DNA from 2 places in the Thermopolyspora sp. NPDC052614 genome. Region 2 is predicted to be linked to the other one. Evidence: riboswitches for the same ligand, from Rfam matches in the RefSeq annotation. Region 2 holds a riboswitch; the other holds the start of a gene.
What was found. Region 2 has a riboswitch for glycine ahead of gcvT (glycine cleavage system aminomethyltransferase GcvT). Riboswitches for the same ligand answer to the same signal wherever they lie in the genome.
Positions count from the first base shown of each region.

Region 1: linked by a shared signal. The riboswitch ahead of gcvP (aminomethyl-transferring glycine dehydrogenase) and the one ahead of gcvT (glycine cleavage system aminomethyltransferase GcvT) in region 2 are both predicted to bind glycine.

Region 1 covers NZ_JBFATZ010000006.1:110,963-122,680, forward strand. The annotation lists gene AB0K60_RS15080 (MFS transporter) at 1-1,144, shown strand, start outside; gene gcvP (aminomethyl-transferring glycine dehydrogenase) at 1,296-4,214, opposite strand; glycine riboswitch at 4,277-4,376, opposite strand; glycine riboswitch at 4,377-4,453, opposite strand; gene AB0K60_RS15090 (MerR family transcriptional regulator) at 4,613-5,233, opposite strand; gene AB0K60_RS15095 (bifunctional nuclease family protein) at 5,614-6,084, opposite strand; gene AB0K60_RS15100 (MerR family transcriptional regulator) at 6,259-6,906, opposite strand; gene AB0K60_RS15105 (FHA domain-containing protein) at 6,939-7,445, opposite strand; gene AB0K60_RS15110 (mannose-1-phosphate guanyltransferase) at 8,125-10,632, opposite strand; gene AB0K60_RS15115 (CDP-alcohol phosphatidyltransferase family protein) at 10,636-11,265, opposite strand; gene AB0K60_RS15120 (methyltransferase domain-containing protein) at 11,636-11,718, shown strand, end outside.
Region 2 covers NZ_JBFATZ010000002.1:546,590-558,307, reverse strand. The annotation lists gene AB0K60_RS06015 (LacI family DNA-binding transcriptional regulator) at 1-191, opposite strand, end outside; gene AB0K60_RS06010 (hypothetical protein) at 662-1,564, opposite strand; gene AB0K60_RS06005 (FCD domain-containing protein) at 1,685-2,407, opposite strand; gene AB0K60_RS06000 (glutamine synthetase family protein) at 2,624-3,970, shown strand; gene AB0K60_RS05995 (aldehyde dehydrogenase family protein) at 3,984-5,327, shown strand; gene AB0K60_RS05990 (3-oxoacyl-ACP reductase) at 5,415-6,179, shown strand; gene AB0K60_RS05985 (gamma-glutamyl-gamma-aminobutyrate hydrolase family protein) at 6,256-6,966, shown strand; glycine riboswitch at 6,986-7,083, shown strand; glycine riboswitch at 7,084-7,181, shown strand; gene gcvT (glycine cleavage system aminomethyltransferase GcvT) at 7,228-8,346, shown strand; gene gcvH (glycine cleavage system protein GcvH) at 8,343-8,732, shown strand; gene AB0K60_RS05970 (L-serine ammonia-lyase) at 8,931-10,307, shown strand; gene AB0K60_RS05965 (tetratricopeptide repeat protein) at 10,330-10,443, opposite strand; gene AB0K60_RS05960 (tetratricopeptide repeat protein) at 10,467-11,718, opposite strand, start outside.

The sequences.
Region 1 (11,718 bases), on a different contig from region 2:
CACGCTGCTGTTCACCAGCTATCTCGTCGTCACGGCGGTCGCGATGCTGGTCACCGGCTGGGTGTCCAGCCGTATCGGCGCCAAGTGGACGCTGATCGCCGGGCTCGTCCTCATTGTCACGTTCAGCGCGCTCGCCGGCGCGTCCGACAGCATCGGCGGCATCATCGGCTTCCGCGCCGGCTGGGGTCTCGGCAACGCGCTGTTCATCGCCACCTCGCTGGCCGTCATCGTCGCCGCCGCCAGCGGTGGCTTCGCCGGGGCCATCATCCTGTACGAGGCCGCGCTCGGCCTCGGCATCGCGGTGGGGCCGCTGCTCGGCGGCCTGCTCGGGCATCTGAGCTGGCGTGGCCCCTTCTACGGCGTCGCCGTGCTGATGGGGATCGCGCTGCTCGCCACGATCACCCTGCTGCGCCCCCAGCCGAAACCCGCACGCAAGACGTCCCTGGCCGACCCGCTGAGGGCGCTGCGTCACCGTGGCCTGCTCATCATGAGCATCACCGCGCTCTGCTACAACTGGGGCTTTTTCACGGTCCTCGGCTACGCCCCGTTCCCGATGGGCCTCGACGCCATCCAGCTCGGCCTGGTCTTCACCGGCTGGGGCCTGCTCGTGGCGGTGTTCTCGGTGTTCGGCGCCCCGTGGCTGCAGCGCAGGCTCGGCCTGGCCCCCACCCTGTACGGCAACCTGGCCCTGTTCGCCGTCGACGTCTTCGTCATCGCGGCGTTCACCGACTCGCGGGCGACGCTGGTCACGGCCGTCATCGTCGCGGGCGTCTTCCTCGGCGTGAACAACACCCTCACCACGCAGGCCGTCATGATGGTGTCCCCGGTGGAGCGCCCGGTGGCGTCGGCCGCGTACGGCTTCGTCCGCTTCATCGGCGGCGGCCTGGCCCCCTTCGCCGCCGGCAAGCTCGCCGAGCACTACAACATCCACGTGCCGTTCCTCATCGGCGGCTGCGCGATCCTGCTCTCCATCGGGATCCTGGCCCTCGGCCACCGCAACCTCGCCGAGGCCGAGCGCAACCAGGCCGCGGCCGACGCCCCCGCCACCGACGCCCCCGCCACCGACGCCCCCGCCACCGACGCCGACGACCGCGAGGCGCGGCTCGTCGAGGCCGCCGAGATCGAGTCGGGCGCAGCGTCCTGAGCCTCACCCGCACGGCGGGCTCACTCCGCCATCGGAAGATCGACGAAGGTGCGTACGTCCGCGCGGCGGCGCGCCCGCGACACCGCCCGTGGCGTACCCGATCCAGGTACGCCACGGGCGAGGGCGGCGCGCCGCCGGTCGCCAAGGCCCGTCAGTCCTCGAAGGCGTGGGGCGGGGGGCAGGCGCACACGAGGTTGCGGTCGCCGTACGCCTGGTCGATGCGGCCCACCGGGGACCAGTACTTGTCCTGGCGCAGGCGGCTCACCGGGTAGGCGGCCTCGGCGCGCGAGTACGGGTGGTCCCAGGCGTCGGCGGCGACGGCCTCGGCCGTGTGAGGGGCGTTGCGCAGCGGGTTGTCGACGCGGTCGTACTCGCCGGAGGCCACGCGGGCGATCTCCGCGCGGATGGCGATCATGGCCTCGCAGAAGCGGTCGAGCTCGGCCAGGTCCTCGCTCTCGGTCGGCTCGATCATCAGCGTGCCCGCCACCGGGAACGACATGGTCGGCGCGTGGAAACCGTAGTCGATCAGCCGCTTGGCGACGTCGTCGACGGTGACGCCGGTCTCCTTGGTGATCTGCCGCAGGTCGATGATGCACTCGTGCGCGACCAGGCCGTCCCGCCCGGTGTAGAGCACCGGATAGTGCGGGGCGAGCCGCCGGGCGAGGTAGTTCGCCGACAGGATCGCCTGCTCGGTCGCCTCCCGCAGGCCCTCCGCGCCCATCATCCGGATGTACGCCCAGGAGATGGGCAGGATCGACGCCGAGCCGTACGGCGCGGCCGACACCGGCCCGGTCCCGCCCTTGCCCTCGCCCTCCCGGCCGGCGAGCGGATCGCCGGGCAGGTGGTCGGCGAGGTGGGCGCGGACGGCGACCGGCCCGACGCCGGGCCCGCCGCCGCCGTGCGGGATGCAGAAGGTCTTGTGCAGGTTCAGGTGGGACACGTCCGCGCCGAACTCGCCCAGCCTGGCCAGGCCGACCAGCGCGTTGAGGTTGGCGCCGTCCACGTACACCTGCCCGCCGGCCTCGTGCACCCGCGCGCAGATCGCGCCGATCGTCTCCTCGAACACCCCGTGCGTCGACGGATACGTCACCATGATCGCGGCCAGCCGGTCCCGATGCTTCTCGATCTTGGCGTCGAGGTCGCCGAGGTCCACGTTGCCCGCCTCGTCGCAGGCGACCACGACGACCCGCATCCCGGCCATGACCGCGCTGGCCGCGTTGGTGCCGTGCGCCGAGGACGGGATCAGGCAGACGTCGCGGTCCTGCCGCCCGTTCGCGCGATGGTAGGAGCGGATGGCGAGCAGCCCCGCGAACTCCCCCTGCGACCCGGCGTTCGGCTGCAGCGACACCGCCGCGTAGCCGGTGATCTCGGCGAGCCACCGCTCCAGCGTCGCGATCAGCTCCAGGTACCCGGCGGCCTGGTCGCGCGGCGCGTAGGGGTGGATGTCGGCGAACTCCGGCCAGGTGATCGGCTCCATCTCGGTGGTGGCGTTGAGCTTCATCGTGCACGAGCCGAGCGGGATCATCGAGCGGTCCAGGGCGATGTCCCGGTCCTGCAGCCGCCGCAGGTAGCGGAGCATGGCGGTCTCCGAGCGGTGCTCGTGGAAGACCGGATGGGTCAGGTACGGCGTGCGGCGCAGCAGGTCGTCCGGCAACGCGTCCCCGGTGGAGGTGTCGAGCCCCTCGACGTCCGGCTCGGCGAGCGCGCCCGGCCCGTCCGCGCGCTCGCCCGCGCCGATCCCGGCGGCGAAGGCCGCCCAGACGGCGGTCAGGTGGTCGAGGGTGGTGGTCTCGTCGCAGGTCACGCCCACCTGGTCGGCGTCCACCCGGCGCAGGTTGATGCCGCGGTCGAGGGCCGAGGCGACCACGGCGTCGGCGCGTCCGGGCACGTGCGCGAGCACGGTGTCGAAGAACCGCTCGTGCACCACGCGCACCCCGCCCTGCCGCAGCCCGGCGGCGAGCACGGCGGCGTGCCGGTGCACGCGCTGCGCGATGCGCCGCAGCCCGGCCGGCCCGTGGTACACCGCGTACATGCTCGCCATCACGGCGAGCAGCACCTGCGCGGTGCAGATGTTGCTCGTCGCCTTCTCCCGGCGGATGTGCTGCTCACGGGTCTGCAGGGCGAGCCGGTAGGCGGCGCGCCCGCCCGAGTCCACCGAGACCCCGACGAGGCGTCCGGGGAGCTGCCGCTCAAGACCCGCGCGCACCGACATGTAGGCCGCGTGCGGGCCGCCGAAGCCGAGCGGCACCCCGAACCGCTGCGTGGACCCCACCGCGATGTCGGCGCCCAGCTCGCCGGGCGACTCGATCAGCGTCAGCGCCAGCAGGTCGGCCGCGACGACCACGAGCGCGCCGCGGTCCCGCGCCGCCGCCACGACGCCGCGCAGGTCGGGGATCGCGCCGCCGGCGCCCGGGTACTGGACCAGCACCCCGAACACCTCGCCCTCCGGCAGCCCGCCGGTCAGGTCGGCCTCGCGCAACTCGACGCCGAGCGGCTCGGCGCGGGTGCGCAGCACCGCCTTGGTCTGCGGCAGGGCCTCGGCGTCCACCACGAACGCGCCGGTCCCGCCCCGCCGTACGCGCCGGGCGAGCATCATCGCCTCGGCCGCCGCGGTCGCCTCGTCGAGCAGCGACGCGTTGGCGATCGGCAGGCCGGTGAGGTCGGCGACCATGGTCTGGAAGTTCAGCAGCGCCTCCAGCCGCCCCTGCGAGATCTCCGGCTGGTACGGCGTGTAGGCGGTGTACCAGCCCGGGTTCTCCAGCACGTTGCGGCGGATGACGGCGGGGGTGATCGTGCCGTGGTAGCCCAGGCCGATCATCGAGGTCAGCACCCGGTTGCGGGCGGCGAGGGCGCGCAGCTCGGCGATGGCCTCGGCCTCCCCGGCCGGGGCGGGCAGCGTCAGCGGGGCTGCGGACCTGATCGTCTCGGGTACGGCCGCGCGGAGCAGGTCGGCCGCCGAGGCGTGGCCGACGGTCTGCAGCATGCGCTCCCGGTCGGCGTCGCCGGGGCCGATGTGGCGCGTGGCGAAGGGCGGCGCGGCGAGATCGCGGAGAAGGGACCGATCGCTCATAGGACCTCCAGAGGCGTAGAGACCCGCGTCCCGATCAGTGCCGGGCGCGAACCGTTTCCGGGTCTCCCCCTCTGTCATCGGCACCTGAGAGCTTCGCCCCCGGACAGGGGCTTGCACCTTCGGTGAGGTGTGCCTGGCGGGCACACCCGCTTTCCAGAGTCGCCTGCCCACGCGGTACGGGTGCCTGAGAGATTCCGGGGATGGTTGCTCCTTCGGCGCCGCGATCCCGCTCACCGCTCGCGGCGGCTGCCGGCGTCGCCGACGTGCCGCCCGTCCCGCGACGGGCCCTGCGGCGGGCCCCGCACCGAACTGCGATGGTGGAGCTGGACGCGGTCTCTCCCGCATGGGGTCAATGGCCGTGCGTTGCCACCCTACCCTGTGCTTACCCTGTGCTGTGCCTACCCTGTGCGACGCACCCGTCTTCGCCGGGCCAACTCATCTCCCGGGTGGTCGCCTTGGGACAAAGGGTCGGCCACCGCGCGCTCCCCGGGCAGCTCGGCGAGCGTGCCCTCCACCTCGCGCCAGACCCTGCCGAGGGCGATGCCGAACACGCCCTGGCCCCCCTGTAACAGGTCGATCACCTCGTCGGGCGAGGTGCACTCGTAGACGCTCGCGCCGTCGCTCATCAGCGTGATCTGCGCCAGGTCGGCGACCCCCCGGTTGCGCAGGTGCTGGACGGCGGTGCGGATCTGCTGCAGCGACACCCCCGTGTCGAGCAGGCGCTTGACCACTTTGAGCACGATGATGTCGCGGAAGCTGTACAGCCGCTGCGAGCCCGAACCGTGCGCGGCCCGGATGCTCGGCTGCACCAGCTCGGTGCGCGCCCAGTAGTCGAGCTGCCGGTAGGTGATCCCCGCGGCCGCGCAGGCGACCGGACCGCGGTATCCCATGTCGTCGGGCAGCGCCGAGGGCCGCTCGTCGAACAGCAGACCCTGCTCACCCGCGCGCTCCCGTGCCGATTCGCGCTGCGCCGGATCGGGCTGGCCGGCTGTCTTACCTTCGCCGCTGCTGACCGCCACGCGGACCTCCGGCTTTCTCTCATCCCACGGTCTGATCTGGGGGTTCGTGAACTACAACCGTGGTTTCCCTTGCACCGTAGGACCGCGACCAGCGTCAGTCAACGATCCCGCCCGGCGCGTCGTGAAGCGTAAATACCCGAAATGAGCCGTCTACCCGGCCGATCGTCACGGCGATTCCCCTCTTCCGCGGCTCATTACCGTAAAACCGGCCAAGACTCCCGTACTCCGCCCGATACTATACGCCCGGTACTACACGCCAGTCGCCACGTCAAGTACCCCATGCCCTGTACTCCGTAGTACTCCATGCGGAACTCGGCCGAGTACTCCGTCTCGTACCGGAATCCGCTGACCGGCTTTTTGCCCGGCCTTCACTCCGGCCGCTAACCTGCGCGCCCGAAGTCCTCCGGCGTGATCGTGTCGAGAAACTCGCGGAATTTCTCCACCTCGTCCTCTTGGTCGTCGGGGATCGTCACCCCCGCCTCCCGCACGACGTCCTCGCTCGCGAAGATCGTGGCCCCCGTGCGCAGCGCGAGCGCGATCGAGTCGCTCGGCCGCGCGCTGACCTCGACTCCGTTGGAGAACACCAGATCCGCGAAATAGATCCCGTCGCGCAACGCCACGATGTTCACCGTGCGCAGGCGCACGCCGAGCGCCTCCAGCACGTTCTTGAACAGATCGTGGGTGAGCGGCCGCGGCGGCGGTTCCTCTGCCTGGGCGAGTGCGATGGCCGTCGCCTCGGTCATCCCAATCCAAATCGGCAGGTAGCGATCCCCGCTCGCCTCCTTCAGCAGGACGATCGGCTGGTTCGAGGGCATCTCAACGCGAACCCCCACAACCTCCATCTGCAACACAGGCGACTCCACACTCCCTGGCCGCTCAGCACCTCTCGCTTGCTCCGCGGGAAGCCTTGACTGGCGGCATGGCCCGTTCGCTCAGCACGCCGGCTTCGCGTTCCCTTCCTGCGGCTGACCTTCGCCGCAATTCAACCTAACACCCTCCAGCGCATGAGCGCCCCGAAGGTTCACTTACCTTCCGAGAACGCCCCGAACCCCCACACGAAGCAAAGCCGCATGCAGGTCCAGCAGCAACCCGGAAAGCTCGCGGGCCGACTCCTCCGCCTCGGCGGCGGCGCCGGGGGCGCGGCGGCGCAGCAGCGGCGCGACGGCCTGCTCGACCAGGCCCGCCTCGCGCTCGGCCGCCGCCTTGACGGCGCGCAGGTGCCGGGGATGCACGCCGAATCTCGCCAGCTCTCCGGCGGCGCGCGCGATCTGCAGGGCGTCGGCGTCGTAACGGCGGGCCTGCGGCGCGATCAGGCCGTAGGACTCCAGTTCGTCGAGCGTGTCGGCGTCGATGGACGCCGCCTCCAGCAGCTCCTCCCGGCTGAGCCGTACCTGGGGAGGCGGGGCGGGATCGGCGACGGGCCTGGGCCGGTGGAAGACGCGCCGGTCGGCCTCCTCCAGGTGATCCTTGATCACGCGGAGCGGGAGGTACCGGTCACGCTGGGCGGTCAGGATGTAGCGCAGCCGCTCCACGTCGGCGTGGGTGAACTTGCGGTAGCCGGAAGGGGTGCGCTCGGGCTCGATGAGCCCCTCGCCCTCCAAGAAACGGATCTTGGAGACGGTGACGTCGGGGAACTCGCCCTGCAGCAGGGCGAGCACCTCCCCGATGCTCATGTACGCCCGTGCGGCCGCTCCGCCCATGTGCCCTATGCCCCTCCCGGGCCGCGGGTGAAGAAGACGAGGCGGAACTTGCCGATCTGCACCTCGTCTCCGCCGGTCAACGGGTGCTCCTCGATGCGCTCCCGGTTCACGTAGGTGCCGTTGAGGCTGCCCACGTCGCGCACGGTGAAGTAGCCGCCACGCCGGTAGAACTCGGCGTGCCTGCGGGAGACGGTCACATCGTCCAGGAAGATGTCGCTCTCCGGGTGGCGGCCCGCGGTGGTGAGGTCGCTGTCGAGCAGGAACCTGCTGCCGGCGTTCGGCCCGCGCATGACGACCAGGAGCGAGGTGCCGGGACGGAGCTCGTCGACCGTCGTCCGATCGGGAAGCGGGGATTGCCCAGCCTCGGCGTCCAACGCTTCGATGCCCGCTATGGAGATCGTGGAGGTGGTGTCGCCGGGGGTCTCACGGGTGAGCGGCGACCCGCATCTCGAACAGAAACGGGCATCCTCGGGGTTGGCATGACCGCACTGCGTGCAGTAGACGCTGGGCATCGATCGGCTCGGCCTCCTACCGCGAAGTCGCGGCTACGGTGCTGTGGACGCGCCTCGCTTCTTCGCTACTCAAGACTTCCTCAGACTGCGAATGCCGCAACTTACGCTGATGAGGCGCAAAGGTCAAGACAGAATGCTGAACGGCTGTTGGTACGGTCCCAAAGGTACCGCCGGGGCGGTCGTAAGGTCCATGCCGCCGCGCCGCCCGGATGATCCTTCCGGCGGGCCGGGCGACGCCGGAGCCCGCACGCCGCCACCGCGCACACGGCCAGGCACACGGCCTGCCACAGGGCCTGGCTCACGACCGGGCGACGTCGGCAGACGGCCGGTCCGGCGCGGCGGGAGATCGGCCGGACGGGCCACCGGGCATCCCGGGGGCGCCGGCCGCCGGGGGGCGCCCCGGCGCTCTCCGCCACTGGCGACGACACGTGGTCCACGACTCCTCGTCCTGAGCTTTACCTCTCGCATTCGATCTTATGACACGCGAGGGCGCGCGCATCACGCCACACCCCCTCCGAAGAGGACGGCGGGCGTCCGAATCCGGACACTCGTGCCAGGTCCGCCGGATCGCCGGCGGTATGCCGGGACCGCCGGGCCCACCCTGTCCGTCCGGCCCGCCCGGTCCGCCCCGCCCATCCGGGTTCGGCGGCTCCCGGCGCGTTTCCCGGCGAGGGAGGCCCTACGAGGACCCGGCGGACTGTTCCACCACGGCCGCCCAGCGTTCCAGCCGGGCCTGGGCCGAGTCGAAGTCGGGGCCCTCGGCCCACAGGTGGGTGACCGCCTCGGCGGGGTCGGGCAGCACCAGCGCCCAGCTCCCGTCCTCCTCCACCACCCGTACGCCGTCGGTGGTGTCGATCCTGCGCCCCTCGGCGGCCTCCACCACCGAGCGCATGACCGCGCCCTTGGCCGCCCAGGGCGTCGGCACGGTGCGTTTGAGCATCTTGGCCTCGGGGATCCGGGCGTCGATCTGGCTGAGCGACAGGCGGGTGCGGGCGACCAGGCCGAGCAGGCGCAGGAACACGGCCAGGCCGTCCACGGTGGGGGCGAACTCCGGGACGATGAAACCGCCCCGGCCGTCCCCCGCGAAGATCATGGAGGGGTCGGAGGAGGCCGCCGTGGTGAGGGCGTCGAGCGCGGTGGAGGTCCACTGCACCTGGACGCCGTGGAAGCGGCAGACCTGCTCGGCCACCCGGGTGGTGGTCACCGGGAGCGCGACCGAGCCGCCCCGCCGCTCGGCGGCCACCAGGTCGAGCACGACGAGCAGCGCCCGCTCCTCGCTGATCAGCTGGCCCATCTCGTCCACGAGCGAGACCCGCTCCCCCACCGGATCGAACCGCACGCCGAACGCGGCCCGCGAGGAGCCGACCAGCTCGGCCAGGCGCTGCAGGTCGCGCCGCCGCTCGGCGATGGTCTCGGTGGGCGAGGCGTCGTCGAGGCGGTTGTTGACGGTGAGCACGTCCACGCCGACCCGGCCGAGCAGGCTCGGCAGCACCAGCGAGGCGGTGCCGCCGGCGCAGTCGACGACGACCTTCATCCCGGCCTCGCGCACCCCGCTCATGTCCACGCACCGCAGCAGCGCGTTCACGTAGGTCTCCACGACGCGCGGCGGGAACCTCAGCTCGGCGATCTCCCCGGGGAACGCGCGGCGGTACTCCTGCCGGGAGAACACCCGCTCCAGCTTGCGCTGGGCGCCCTGGGACAGGTCGGCGCCGTTGGGGTCCATGAACACGATGTCCACGCTCTGCGGGTCGCCGGGGGTGGTGCGCAGCGCGATGCCGCCGCCGACGTTCTCGGCCGCGGTGTGGAAGCGGGCCACCGGCAGCGCGGCGGCCTCCAGGTCGAGCACGTCGATCGCGCCCGCGGTGAGGGCGCTGATCACCGCCCGCTTCAGCGCGCGGGCCGCCCGGGAGGTGTCGCGCGAGGTGACGACCGCGTCGCCCTTCTTCAGGGTGGTGGCGTACGCGCTGGCGAGCCGTACGCAGTGCTCGGGGGTGATCTCGACGTTGACCAGGCCGGAGACGCCGCGCGGGCCGAACAGGTTGCGCTGGCCGCGCGACTCCCAGATGACGCTGGTGTTGACGACCGCGCCGGCCTCGACGGTCTTGAAGGGGTAGATCTTGACGCCGGAGGAGACGTACGCCTCGGCCTCGATGACGCACTCGTCGCCGACGACGGCGCTCTCCTCGATGCGGGCGGAGGTCATCACGTCGGTGTTCTTGCCGATCACGCAGCCGCGCAGGTTGGCGCCCGGGCCGATGTAGACGTTGTCGTGGATGACCGCGCGGTGCACGAACGCGCCGCTCTTGACGACGACGTTGCTGCCGAGCACGGTGTACTCGCGCAGCTCGGCCCCCGCCTCCACCTTCGCGTAGTCCCCGATGTACAGGGGGCCCTTCAGGATGGCCTCGGGGTCGATGGAGGCGCCCTCGGCGGCCCACACGCCCGGCGACAGCTCGAAGGCGTCGAACTCCAGGCGCACCCGGCCGGACAGGGCGTCGGCCTGGGCCTTGAGGTAGCTCTCGTGGGTGCCGACGTCCTCCCAGTAGCCCTCGGCGACGTACCCGTACAGGGGGGCGCCGCGCTCCAGCAGGCGGGGGAAGACGTCGGCGGACCAGTCCACCGGGCGGTCGGTGGCGACCTCGTCCAGGACGCTCGGCTCCATCACGTAGATGCCGGTGTTGACGGTGTCGGAGAACACCTGGCCCCAGGTGGGCTTCTCCAGGAAGCGCTGCACCCGGCCCTTCTCGTCGACGATGATGATGCCGAACTCCAGCGGGTTCGGCACGCGCTTGAGGCCGATCGTGACCAGGGCCCGGTTCTCCCGGTGGAACCGGATCATGTCGGTGAGGTCGATGTCGGTGAGCGCGTCGCCGGAGATGACCAGGAAGCGGTCGTCGCGGAGCTTGTCGGCGGCGTTCTTGACGCTGCCCGCCGTGCCGAGGGGCATCTCCTCGGTGGCGTAGTGCAGCGACATGCCGAGTTCCTCGCCGTCGCCGAAGTAGTTGCGGATCAGCGCCGCCAGGAACTGCACGGTGACGACGGTCTCGGTGAAGCCGTGGCGCTTCAGCAGGCGCAGCACGTGCTCCATGATGGGACGGTTGATCACGGGAAGTAGCGGCTTGGGCTGGTTGGCGGTCATCGGCCGCAGCCGTGTCCCCTCCCCGCCCGCCATGACGACGGCCTTCACGGGTCACCCTCCGGTGGTCTGCACCTCACCGCGCCCACGGCCGCGCTCCCCGTCGCCCGTGTCCGCATACGCTGTGATGAGCCGGCGTACCTGTATCACATACAACACTCCGCCCCACCAATACAGACCTGTTCCCCAGATGGCGAAGGCCCAGCCGAACACGCGGGCCGCCTCGGCGTACCACCCGTCGTGACCGGCCAGGAACAGCAGTGGGAAGGCGTACAACAGAGCGGCCGTGGCCGCCTTGCCGAGGAAGTGCACCGGCAGGGCAGGACCATGTCCATATTTACGCAAAACCGGCGGAATCCATAGCAGGAAAACGTCACGTGCCACGACCGCCACCGCCAGCCACCACGGGATGATCTCCCGCAGGGTGAGCCCGACCAGGGTGGCCAGGATGTACAGGCGGTCGGCGAGCGGGTCGAGCAGGCGGCCGATCCGGCTCACCTGGTTCCAGGCCCGGGCCAGGTGGCCGTCGAGCCAGTCGGAGAAGCCCGCCAGCATCAGCAGCAGCACCGCCCAGCCGTCCGCCTGCGGGCCCAGCACCAGCCACAGGAACACCGGGACGCCGAGCAGGCGGAGCAGGCTCAGCAGGTTCGGGATCGTCCACAAACGGTCTTCCGCGCCATCCACGTTTCGACCCTATAGCGTCCGCTCGCGCACGCCGGGGGGCGGTGCCCGAGCGACGCGGCGGGTCGCCGCGCGATCCGCCGGACGCCGCCCACCGGCCTCGCCGCCCGTCCCGGCCCGCCGGTGACCGGCCGCGTGCCGAGGACGCGCCCGATCTTCAGGTGCGGCCCCGGAACCCTGCGGTAACACGCAGCGGAATTTCGCGCCGACGCGGGAAAGGCCGGTTCGGGAGACGGTAGCGTTGGCCGGGTGCCACCCCTCCTCCCGATGGGCCTCCTGCCCAGGGAGGAATGCCCGTCATCCTCGCGGCGGTCCTGGCAACGGGCCGCAGGCAGGAGGCGGCGTCCCGTCCACCCCCTTACCGTGACAGGCCATGGCAAAGGAATCAGCACTCTTCCTCCGGCAGTTCCTCCGCTCCCCCATCGCCACGGGCGCGATCGCGCCGAGTTCGCGATA
Region 2 (11,718 bases):
TCGTGCACGATCAGGCCGACGACGTCGCTCGCGCCGTGCGCCAGCGTCCGGGCGACCAGGTTGGGGGTGTAGCCGAGTTGCCGGGCGGCCTTCTCGACGCGATGCCGCAGCTCGCTGCCGACGCGCCGGGTGCCGGCCGGGCCGAGCACCCGCGAGGCGGTGGCCAGCGAGACGCCGGCCAGGCGCGCCACGTCGTCGAGGGTGACGGCCTTGCGCGGCGCGCGCGAGCGCCCGCCGCCTCCCGTGGCCCTTCCGCCGCGCGGCCCGCCGCTGTTGTCCACGCTCTGAACGGCTCCGTCGGCCGCCTCGGTTCCGCCGCCCGCCTGCTCCGCCACGCTCCGCCGGGACCGCCGCGCGGCCCGGCCGGCTAATTGGCCCTCGGACCCGCCTCCGTTCCTCTCCTCCGCGCCCTGACCGGCCCGCCGACCGGTCCGGCCGGCTAATTGGCCCTCGGGCCTGCCTCCGGACTCCTCTCCGGACCTCTCACCGGCGGCCCCACCGGCCCCTTCGCCGAGGTCTCGCGCGTTTCGTGCCGCGCCCGGCCGGTTCTTTCCGTCCGCGCGTGTGACTCCACCCACGACGTCCCACCCCTTGAACACGTTTCCGCGCCCTTCCGCCCCATTGTGGTACGCGCCAAGTATCTCGCCGTTGCGGGAAATCGTCAGCGGAGAGATCCCGGCGGACGGCGTCGCCGACGGACCGTCCGCGACGCGATGAACGGGCCTTTGCGCATATGGGCGCGGGGACGGCGTGGCATCCTCTGGTACCGCTCACGACGTCGCGGCAGTTTCATGGACGGCACGGACGGAATGGACGGCAGATCGTGCCGACCGGAGAGGAATTCCTGGAAGGCGATCTTGGCCCGGATGACCGGGCGCCGCCAGTGGGTCTCCCGGCGTACGGCCCTGGCCATCTTGGCGGAGTTGGGGCGGCGGGAGCCCGGGGCGAAGAACCAGCGGGCCCACGGCGAGCCCGGCCGGGCCAGCCGGACCGCGCCGACGACGAGGAGGACCGGCACGAACAGGCCGGCGAGCCCGGTCCAGATCTTGCCCTTGAGCAAGGTGACCACGGCGAGCACGAGATTGACGGCGAGCAGGCCGACCGCGACCTGGCGCCCCGCGGGCACGCCGTCCGGGGTCTGCCAGGTGAGCGGGCGCAGGCCGAGCAGCAGCAGGCCGGTGACGGCGACCGCCACGAACACCGCGTCGACCGAGGTGCGGCCCTCCTCGGACCAGTACACATCGCGCAAGTGCAGGATCAGCGCGAACTCGTCCAGGACCAGGGCGGCCCCGACGCCGAAGACGGCCGCGGCGAAGGCGTACCAGCCCGTGGACGCGGCCGAGACGATCAGGCCGGTCACGCCGCCGACGAGCATGAGCACCACGCCGAACACCACGTGGTGGATGTGCAGGTCGCCGACGCTGATGTTGCGGAACCAGCCCACCCCGGCGCGGATCAGGCGGACGTGCACCCGGGTGACGACGAACGCGAGAATGAGGGCGACGAAGAAGCAGAACAGCGGCAGGCGCTGCGTCTCGACGATCCTCTCCTCGAACCACGTCACCTTCGGTCACCCCCCGTCCGTCCAAAGTACGTCCCCCAATACCACCATTTCGGCGCCATTGGTCGCGACGATCGGCCACTCTCAGATCGGCCACTCTCAGATCGGCCATGGTCGGATCGGTCAGACAAGGAAGCCGCGCAGCAGCGCCGCCGTACCCTCGACGTGCTCCATGACGGCCTTTCGAGCCGCCTCCGGGTCCCGGGCGAGGATGGCCTCGACGATCGCGGCGTGCTGCTCGGCCGAGTGCTCGATGTTGGGGCCGAGCACCGGGATCGCGTTGAGCAGGTCGGTGACGCGCAGGCGGGCGTCGGCGCAGGCCGCGGTGAGCAGGGCGGAGCCGGTCAGCTCGGCGATGGACAGGTGGAAGGCCGTGTCCAGGCGGCGGTAGTCGGCCGGGCTCGCCTCGTTGACGTCCGCCAGGCGACGCCGCAGCACCGCCCGCTGCTGTTCGGTGTGCTCCATCGAGGCCAGGGCGAGCGCGGCGCCGCAGTCCATCGCCATGCGGTAGGTGAGCGCGTCGGCGACCTCGGCCGGGCCCATCGCGTCCACGGCCTCGCGCAGGTCGCCCTGGCCCGGGTCGGGCTGGCGGTAGGTGACGAAGGCGCCGCCGTACCTGCCGCGCCGTACCTCCAGATAGCCGGAGTCCTGCAGGGCGCGGATCGCCTCGCGCAGGGTGACCCTGCTGATCCCGAGCAGGGCGGCGAGCTCGCGCTCGGGCGGGAGCTTGTCGCCGTGGGCGACGCCGCCGAGTTTGATCGCCTGAAGCAGCCGCTCGACCGTCTCCTCGAAGGCGTTGCCCATGCGGACCGGTCGCAGGAACGCGGTCAGCGGGGGTCGGCCCATGATGTTCCCTCCCCTTCGCCCGCCCCGACCGCTCGCCTGCGCACGTCCCGCCCGGCGGTACCGTCGGCGGGCCGTTGCTCCGAGAATAGACCGGCGGAGGCCGGGGCGGCGTCCAGGTCCGATGCGCCGGTGAGGGCCCGTTGACGCCGGGGCGTCGCTGGTGCTTGCATTCCGTCAATGGTCTGATTCCAGACTTTTTCTGGAGGGGAGTTCGCGGTGCTCACCGTCGATCAGTTGCGGGTGGAGGTCGAGGCCGGCCGGGTGGACACCGTGCTCCTCGCCATCGTGGACATGCAGGGGCGGCTCCAGGGCAAGCGGCTGTCGGCCCGGTACTTCCTGGAGGAGGTGCTGCACCACGGCGCGGAGGGCTGCAACTACCTGCTCGCGGTGGACGTGGACATGAACACGGTGGACGGCTACGCGATGTCCTCCTGGGAGCGCGGCTACGGCGATTTCATGATGAAGCCGGATTTGTCGACCTTGCGGAGGGTGCCGTGGCAGGAGGGCACCGTGCTGCTCCTGGCCGATCTCGGCTGGGAGGACGGCACCGACGTCGTCGCCTCGCCGCGGCAGATCCTGCGGGCGCAGACCGCCCGCCTCGCCGAGCGGGGCTGGGCCGCGTACGTCGGCACCGAGCTGGAGTTCTGCGTCTTCGACGACAGCTACGAGGACGCCTGGCGCAAGGGCTATCGGGACCTCTCCCCGGCCAACCTCTACAACGTCGACTACTCGCTGCTCGGCACCGCCCGGGTGGAGCCCCTGCTGCGCCGCATCCGGCTCGGCATGGAGGGCGCGGGCATGTACGTCGAGTCCGCCAAGGGCGAGTGCAACCTCGGCCAGCACGAGATCGCCTTCCGGTTCGCCGAGGCCCTGGTCACCTGCGACAACCACTCGATCTACAAGAACGGCGCCAAGGAGATCGCCGCCCAGGAGGGCAGGTCGATCACCTTCATGGCCAAGCCGAACGATCGCGAGGGCAACTCCTGCCACATCCACATCTCGCTGCGTTCGGCGGACGGTGAACCGATCATGGCGGGCGACGGGCCGCACGGCCTGTCGGAGATCGGGCGACAATTCATCGCCGGGCAGCTCGCCGCGCTGCGGGAGCTCACGCTCTTCTACGCGCCCAACATCAACTCCTACAAGCGGTACGTGCCGGGCAGTTTCGCGCCCACGGCGGTGAAGTGGGGCGTGGACAACCGCACCTGCGCGTTGCGCCTGGTCGGTCACGGGCCGTCGCTGCGGGTGGAGAACCGGGTGCCGGGCGGCGACGTCAACCCCTACCTCGCGGTGGCGGCGCTGATCACCGCCGGGCTGTACGGGATCGAGAACGAGCTGGAGCTGGAGGACGCCTATCCGGGCAACGCCTACGACTCCGACGCCGCGACCGTGCCGCACACGCTGCGCGACGCGCTCGAGCTGTGGGAGCGGTCGGACATCGCGCGGGCGGCGTTCGGGGACGAGGTGGTCGCGCACTACGCCAACAACGCCCGGATCGAGCTGGCCGCCTTCGACGCGGCGGTGACCGACTGGGAGCTGCGGCGCGGCTTCGAGCGGATGTGAGCGGGGAGGGCCGATGAAGATCGTCAATCCGGCGACCGAGGACGTACTCGCCGACGTCGAGATGGCCGACGCCGCCGAGGTGGACCGGGCGGTCGAGCGGGCCCGGCGGGCCTTCGCCGCGTGGCGGGGCGTCGCGCCCGGCGATCGGGCGAGGCTGCTGCGGCGCTTCGCCGTACTGGTGGACGAGCACGCCGACGAGCTGGCGCGGCTGGAGATCGCCAACGCCGGGCACACGGTGGGCAACGCCCGCTGGGAGGCCGGCAACGTGCGCGACGTGCTGCACTTCTACGCCGGGGCGCCGGAGCGGCACCACGGCCTGCAGATCCCGGTGCCCGGCGGGGTCGACGTGACCTTCGCCGAGCCGCTGGGCGTCGTCGGCGTGATCGTGCCGTGGAACTTCCCCATGGTGATCATGATGTGGGGGGTCGCGCCCGCGCTCGCCGCCGGGAACGCCGTGATCGTCAAGCCCGCCGAGCAGACCCCGCTCACCGCGCTGCGGCTGGCCGAGCTGGCGCTGGAGGCGGGGCTTCCCGAGGGGGTGCTCCAGGTGCTGCCCGGCGAGGGGGAGGTCGCGGGGGCGCGTCTGGTCGGGCATCCCGGCGTACGCAAGATCGCCTTCACCGGATCGACCGAGGTGGGAAAGCAGATCATGGCCGCGGCGGCGGGCACGGTCAAGCGGCTCACGCTGGAGCTGGGCGGCAAGAGCGCCAACATCGTGTTCGCCGACGCGGACCTGGAGAAGGCGGCGGCGACCGCGCCGTACGCGGTGTTCGACAACGCCGGGCAGGACTGCTGCGCGCGCTCCCGGGTGCTGGTGCAGCGGGAGGTCTACGACGAGTTCCTGCCGCTGCTCGCGCGGGCCGTGCAGGGGGTGAAGGTCGGCGACCCGCTCGACGAGGCCACCGAGATGGGGCCGCTGATCAGCGCCGAGCATCGGGAGCGGGTGGCCTCGTTCGTCACCGGCACGCCGTACGCCCAGGGGAACTGCCCGCGCGGCCGGGGGTTCTGGTTCCCGCCGACGATGCTCACGCCGGATCCGCGCGATCCGGCGTTCACCGAGGAGATCTTCGGGCCGGTGGTGTCGGTGGCGCCGTTCGACGACGAGGCCCACGCGATCGCGATCGCCAACGACACCGAGTACGGCCTGAGCGGCTCGATCTGGACGCGCGACGTCGGGCGGGCGCTGCGGGTGGCGCGTGCCGTCGAGGCCGGCAACCTGTCGGTGAACTCGCACTCCAGCGTGCGGTACTGGACGCCGTTCGGCGGCTTCAAGCAGTCCGGTCTCGGCCGGGAGCTGGGGCCGGACGCGCTCGCCGCGTTCAGCGAGACCAAGAACGTCTTCATCGCGACCGACTGATCGTCACGCCCGGCGGGCGGACGGCGGAACGTGACGCGGATTGTGACGCGGAATGTGACAACGAGAGAACCGGGAGAACGGACGGACATGCAGCGATTGCTCGACCGGGTGGCTGTGATCACCGGGGCCGGCAGCGGGATCGGGCTGGCCACCGCGCGACGCTTCGCGCGCGAGGGCGCCACAGTGGTGTGCGTCGACCTGGACGAGGACGCGGGCGCGACGGCGGCGGCCGAGGTGGACGGCCTGTTCGTGCGGGCCGACGTGTCCGTCGAGGACGACGTGATCCGGATGTTCCGCACCGCGCACGAGACGTACGGCAGGATCGACATCGCGTTCAACAACGCGGGCATCTCGCCGCCGGACGACGACTCGATCCTCACCACCGGGCTCGACGCCTGGCGGCGGGTGCAGGAGGTCAACCTCACCAGCGTCTATCTGTGCTGCAAGCACGTGATCCCGTACATGCGCGAGCAGGGCAAGGGGTCGATCATCAACACCGCGTCGTTCGTGGCGGTGCTGGGGTCGGCGACGTCGCAGATCTCCTACACCGCCTCCAAGGGCGGCGTGCTGGCGATGTCGCGGGAGCTCGGGGTGCAGTTCGCGCGGGAGGGGATCCGGGTCAACGCGCTGTGCCCCGGGCCGATCAACACGCCGCTGCTGCGGGAGCTGTTCGCCAAGGATCCCGAGCGGGCGCAGCGGCGGCTGGTGCACGTGCCGATGGGGCGGTTCGGGGAGGCCGACGAGATCGCGGCGGCGGTGGCGTTCCTGGCGAGCGACGACGCGTCGTTCATCACGGCGTCGGAGTTTCTGGTGGACGGAGGGATTTCGGGGGCATATGTGACTCCGCTGTGACGGTCGCCTCGGGGGATGCCGGCCTGGCGCCGGGGCTTCGGGGGACGGGGGATTTTTCAGTGGACCAGGAGAGTTGATGAGCGACGTGCCCGTGATCGGGATCACCTGCTATGCCGAGCCCGCGAGGTTCACCGTGTGGGAGACGCGGGCCGCGCTGCTGCCGTACGACTATGTCGATCAGGTGGCGCGGGCCGGCGGCCAGCCGGTGCTCCTGCCGCCCGCCGGAGAGCCCGCGTCGGTGGTCGGGCGGCTCGACGGGCTGATCCTCGCCGGCGGCGGGGACATCGACCCGGGACGGTACGGCGCGCCGCCCCACGAGGCCACCGGATATATCCGGGAATTTCGGGATGATGCCGAGTTTGGGGTGGTGAACGCCGCGCTGGCGAACGGTCTCCCGCTGCTGGGCATCTGCCGGGGCCTGCAGGTGCTCAACATCGCCCTCGGCGGCACCCTGCACCAGCACCTTCCCGAGACGGTCGGGCACACCGGCCACTCCCCCGCCCCCGGCCGCTACGGCACCCTCCCCGTACGGCTCACGCCCGGCAGCCGCCTGGCCAAGATCTTCGACGGCGAGCACCTGGCCGACCCCAACCACTACCACCACCAGGCCATCGACGCCCTGGGCGCGGGCCTGACGGTGACCGCCCGGGCCGACGACGGGGTCATCGAGGCGGTGGAGCTCGACGACCATCCGTTCTGCCTGGCCGTACAGTGGCATCCCGAGACCGGGGAGGACAACTCGCTGTTCGCCGCGCTCGTCGACGCCGCCCGGATCACGCGCCCCTGATACATTGTCCCCGACACCGATTTTCCGTGCGGGAGAGCGCCCTGGCAGCCGGTCAGGGCCGCCGAAGGAGCAAGCCCTCCCCGCGAACCTCTCAGGCCCATGGACCGTACGGAAAGGTGCCCTCTGGAAAGCAGGCCGGTGAGGGGCCTCGCCGAAGGTGAAAGTCCGGCAAAGCCCGGGCGAAGCTCTCAGGCATCGATGACAGAGGGGGAGGATGCCCGACGATACTCACCGCATCCGACCCTGCTGAGGTGCACAAGCATGTCCCAGACCACAGCGCTGCACGGTGTGCACGAGAGCCTCGGCGCGACCATGATCGACTTCGCCGGATGGCTCATGCCGCTCCGGTACGGAAGCGAGTCCGCCGAGCACAGGGCCGTCCGCACCGCGGCGGGACTGTTCGATCTGTCCCACATGGGAGAGATCTTCGTCAGCGGGCGGGAGGCCGCCGCCGCCCTCGACCACGCCCTGACCGGCCATCTGTCGGCGGTCGCGCCGCGCCGCGCCCGCTACACCATGATCTGCGCCCCCGACGGGGGCGTCATCGACGACCTGATCGTGTACCGGCTGTCGGCGGAGGAGTTCCTCGTCGTCGCCAACGCCGCCAACGCCGAGCGGGTCGCCGCCGAGCTGACCGCGCGCGCGGCGGGCTTCGACGCGGTCGTGGACGACCGGTCCGCGGCCTACGCGCTCATCGCCGTACAGGGGCCGAGGGCACAGGCGATCCTCACCGAGACCGGGCTCACCGAGGCCGACCTGGACGGGTTGAAGTACTACGCGGTGCTCCCCGGCAAGGTCGCCGGGACCGGGGCGCTCATCGCCCGGACCGGGTACACCGGCGAGGACGGGTTCGAGCTGTTCGTCGCCGCCGACGACGCCGTGCCCCTGTGGCGGGCGCTGATCGCGGCGGGCGAGCCGTACGGGCTGCGGCCCGCGGGCCTGTCGGCGCGCGACACGCTGCGCCTGGAGGCGGGCATGCCGCTGTACGGCAACGAGCTGACGGCCGATCTGACCCCGTTCGACGCCGGGCTCGGCCGGGTGGTGGCGTTCGCCAAGCCCGGCGATTTCGTCGGCCGGGCCGCGCTGGAGGCCGCCAGGGACGCCTACGCCGCGGGCCCGGCGCGCCGCCTCGTCGGCCTGGTGTCGCACGGCCGCCGGATCCCCCGGCACGGCTACCCCGTCGTACTCGACAATGACGGAACCGTCGTCGGCGAGGTGACCAGCGGAGCGCCCTCTCCCACCCTCGGAAGACCGATCGCCATGGCCTATGTGCGGGGCGAGGTGCTCCGCGATCGGGCCGAGGGGCTGGCGGTGGACATCCGCGGCGTCCACGAACCGGTCGACGTGGTCGACCTTCCCTTCTACAGGAGGAACACGTGAGCAGCATTCCCGAGGAGCTCGGCTACAGCAAGGAGCACGAGTGGGTCGCCGGGCTCGACGAGAGCTCGGTGGTGACCGTGGGCATCACCGCCTACGCGGCCGAGCAGCTCGGCGACGTCGTCTACGTCCAGATCCCCGAGGCCGGCTCGACCGTCGAGGCCGGAGACGCCGTCGGCGAGATCGAGTCCACCAAGTCGGTGAGCGACGTCTACTCGCCCGTCGCCGGCGAGGTGGTGGAGATCAACCAGGCCGTCGTGGACGACCCGTCGCTGGTCAACTCCGACCCGTACGGTGAGGGCTGGCTGTTCCGGGTCCGCGTCAGCGGCGAGGCCGAGGACCTGCTCACCGCCGAGGAGTACGCGGCGCTCACCGCCGGAGACGCCTGACCCGGCGTGGCCCGCTCCCCGCGTGCGGGCCACGCCGAATAATTTGCCTCATCACATGCCGCACGACATGCCGCACGACATGCCGCGGGGGGCCGACGGGGGTAACCACCGGGGGCGCCCGCACGGGCGAGGGACACGCTCTGACACACGCGCCGGACGGCAGGGCCGCCGGGACAGCCCGTGGAAAGGCAACGACACATGGCCATCAGCGTCTTCGACCTCTTCAAGATCGGCATTGGCCCGTCCAGCTCCCACACCGGCGGCCCGATGGCGGCCGCGCACAAGTTCGCCCGCTCCCTCCACCAGCAGTCCCTGCTGAAGAAGGTGCGCCGGGTCGAGGCGATCCTGTACGGCTCGCTCGGCCTCACCGGCAAGGGACACGGCAGCGACAAGGCCGTCCTGCTGGGCCTGTCCGGCGAGAAGCCCGAACTCGTCGACGTGGACACCGTCGACGAGCGCCTCGCCGCGATGCGCGCCTCCGGCACCGTCCACCTGTACGGCACCCACGAGATCCCCTTCGTCGTCGGCGAGGACCTGATCTTCGAGCGCAAGGTGTCGCTCCCCCACCACCCCAACGGAATGCGCTTCACCGCCTTCGACCACTCCGGCGCCACCCTGCTGGAGAAGGTCTACTACTCGGTCGGCGGCGGTTTCGTCGTGGACGAGACGGCCACCGGCGCCGACCGCATCAAGCCCGACGACACCGTCCTGCCGTACCCGTTCACCACCGCGGCCGAACTGCTCGCGCACTGCGCCGACACCGGCCTGTCCATCTCCGGCGTGATGCTGGAGAACGAACGCGCCTTCGGCCGCGACGAGCCCGAGATTCGCGCCGACCTGCTCAACCTGTGGCGGGTGATGGCCGAGTGCGTCCGCCGCGGCTGCACCCGCGAGGGCGTGCTCCCCGGCGGCCTCAAGGTCCGCCGCCGCGCCCACCAGCTCTACCGGCGCCTGCAGAGCGAGACCCCGGAGAAGGACCCCCTGCAGACCATGGACTGGGTCAGCCTGTTCGCCCTCGCCGTCAACGAGGAGAACGCGGCGGGCGGTCGGGTGGTCACCGCCCCCACCAACGGCGCGGCGGGCATCGTGCCCGCCGTCCTGAGCTACTACGACCGTTTCATCCCCGGTTCCGACGACGACGGCGTCATCCGCTTCCTCCTCACCGCCGGGGCGATCGGTGTGTTGTTCAAGGAGAACGCCTCCATCTCCGGAGCCGAGGTCGGCTGCCAGGGCGAGGTCGGCTCCGCCTGCTCGATGGCCGCCGCCGGCCTCACCGAGGCCCTCGGCGGCACCCCCGAGCAGGTCGAGAACGCCGCCGAGATCGGCATCGAGCACAATCTCGGCCTCACCTGCGACCCTATCGGCGGCCTGGTCCAGATCCCCTGCATCGAGCGAAACGCGATCGCCAGCGTCAAGGCGATCGCGGCCTCCCGGATCGCCCTGCGCGGCGACGGCCGCCATTTCGTCTCCCTCGACAAGGCCATCGCCACCATGCGCGCCACCGGCCGCGACATGCTCGACAAGTACAAGGAGACCAGCCGCGGCGGGCTCGCCGTGAACGTAATCGAATGCTGACCGGAGTGGTGAGGCCGTCCCGTCACACCGCGGGCGGATCGAAGTCGAAGTCGAGCCGCTCGCCGCTGAGCGCCACACGCGTGTCGGGGTGGTCACGGCCCAGAACCCGCTCGTAGCGGGCGAGGGTGTCGGTCACCGACTTATCGGCGAGCTTTCACGTTACTCGGCTACTGCGCCATTCTCACCTCCCGCGCCCTCCTCGTCCGGCCGCGCCACTTCGCGTAGTCCGTTCTGCGCGGCGATGGTGTGCGGGTGGCTGCTACCGAGAGCGCGTTCCGCGAGTTCCAGGGCCCGAGCATACAATCCGCGGGCAGAGCTAAGCTGTCCCTGTAACCGCAGAATGCGAGCCAGATTGTTCATCGACACCACTGTCAGCGGATGAGTTTCGCCGAGCACGCGCGCCCTGCGCTCCAGTGTGTCCGCATGAATTTGTCGCGCCGCATCCAGTCGCTCCTTCACCCGGCAGACCTCGCCTAGATTGTTGGAGTAGATCAGGGAGTTCGGGTGATCAGGGCCGAGAGTCTCTACCGCCAACCGCACCGCCCGCGCAGCCATGGCATAAGCCTCATCGATCTTCCCCCTCCTGCGTAGGACCTTGCCTAGGTTGTTCACGGCGGACACCGTCAATGCGTGGCGTTCGCCCAGGGCCGTTTCACGTACGGCCAGCACGTGCCTGAGGAGCATCTCGGCTTGCTCAAGGCGATCCTCCATCTCCATAAGGATCCCGGCAAGGTCGTTCATGACCGCGACCGTCTCTAGATGCTCTTCCCCCAGATCATCCCGCACGATGGAAAGCAGCTGTTCACAAGCGGTTCGTGCATCGTCCAGTCGCCCCAAGCCCGTCCATGTTTGAGCGAGGTAGAACAAGAGCCTACGGGTGTGCGGATCATAGTCCGGCAGATGCTGCCTGGCAACCGCATGTGCATGACGGCAAAGCTCTTCTGCAAGCAGGTACTCTCCGCCGCGATACAGACGAATACCCAATTCAGCCTCTAGACCGGTATAGAGCTTGACCTCGTCCGTACGCAGCGACACGTTTAGCTCATCGAGTCTCTTTGACAGTTCCTGCACATGCGGGAACAAGGCGGCCGCGATTGCCCAGTGCTCCGGCGTCTTCGGGTCTTCGATTGGAAGATTACGGGCCAGCACCCGCAATCCCAGCTTGATCCACCGAGTCGCACTCCACCCCTCGGTGGGGTCGATTCGCACCCAGGGAACCATCCCCAGCACTGGGCTGAAAAGTCTGTTCGCCAGCCTACCCTGCTGGCTAATCACATACTCACGCATGAGATCGGAGACAAGCTGGTGGATGCGGAGGTGGGTGGGTGCAGCAGATGTGATGAGTGAGGTCTGTCGAAGGGCGGAGACGACCTGATCGAAAGTCACGCTGTCCCTTGCGAGATCCGCCAGA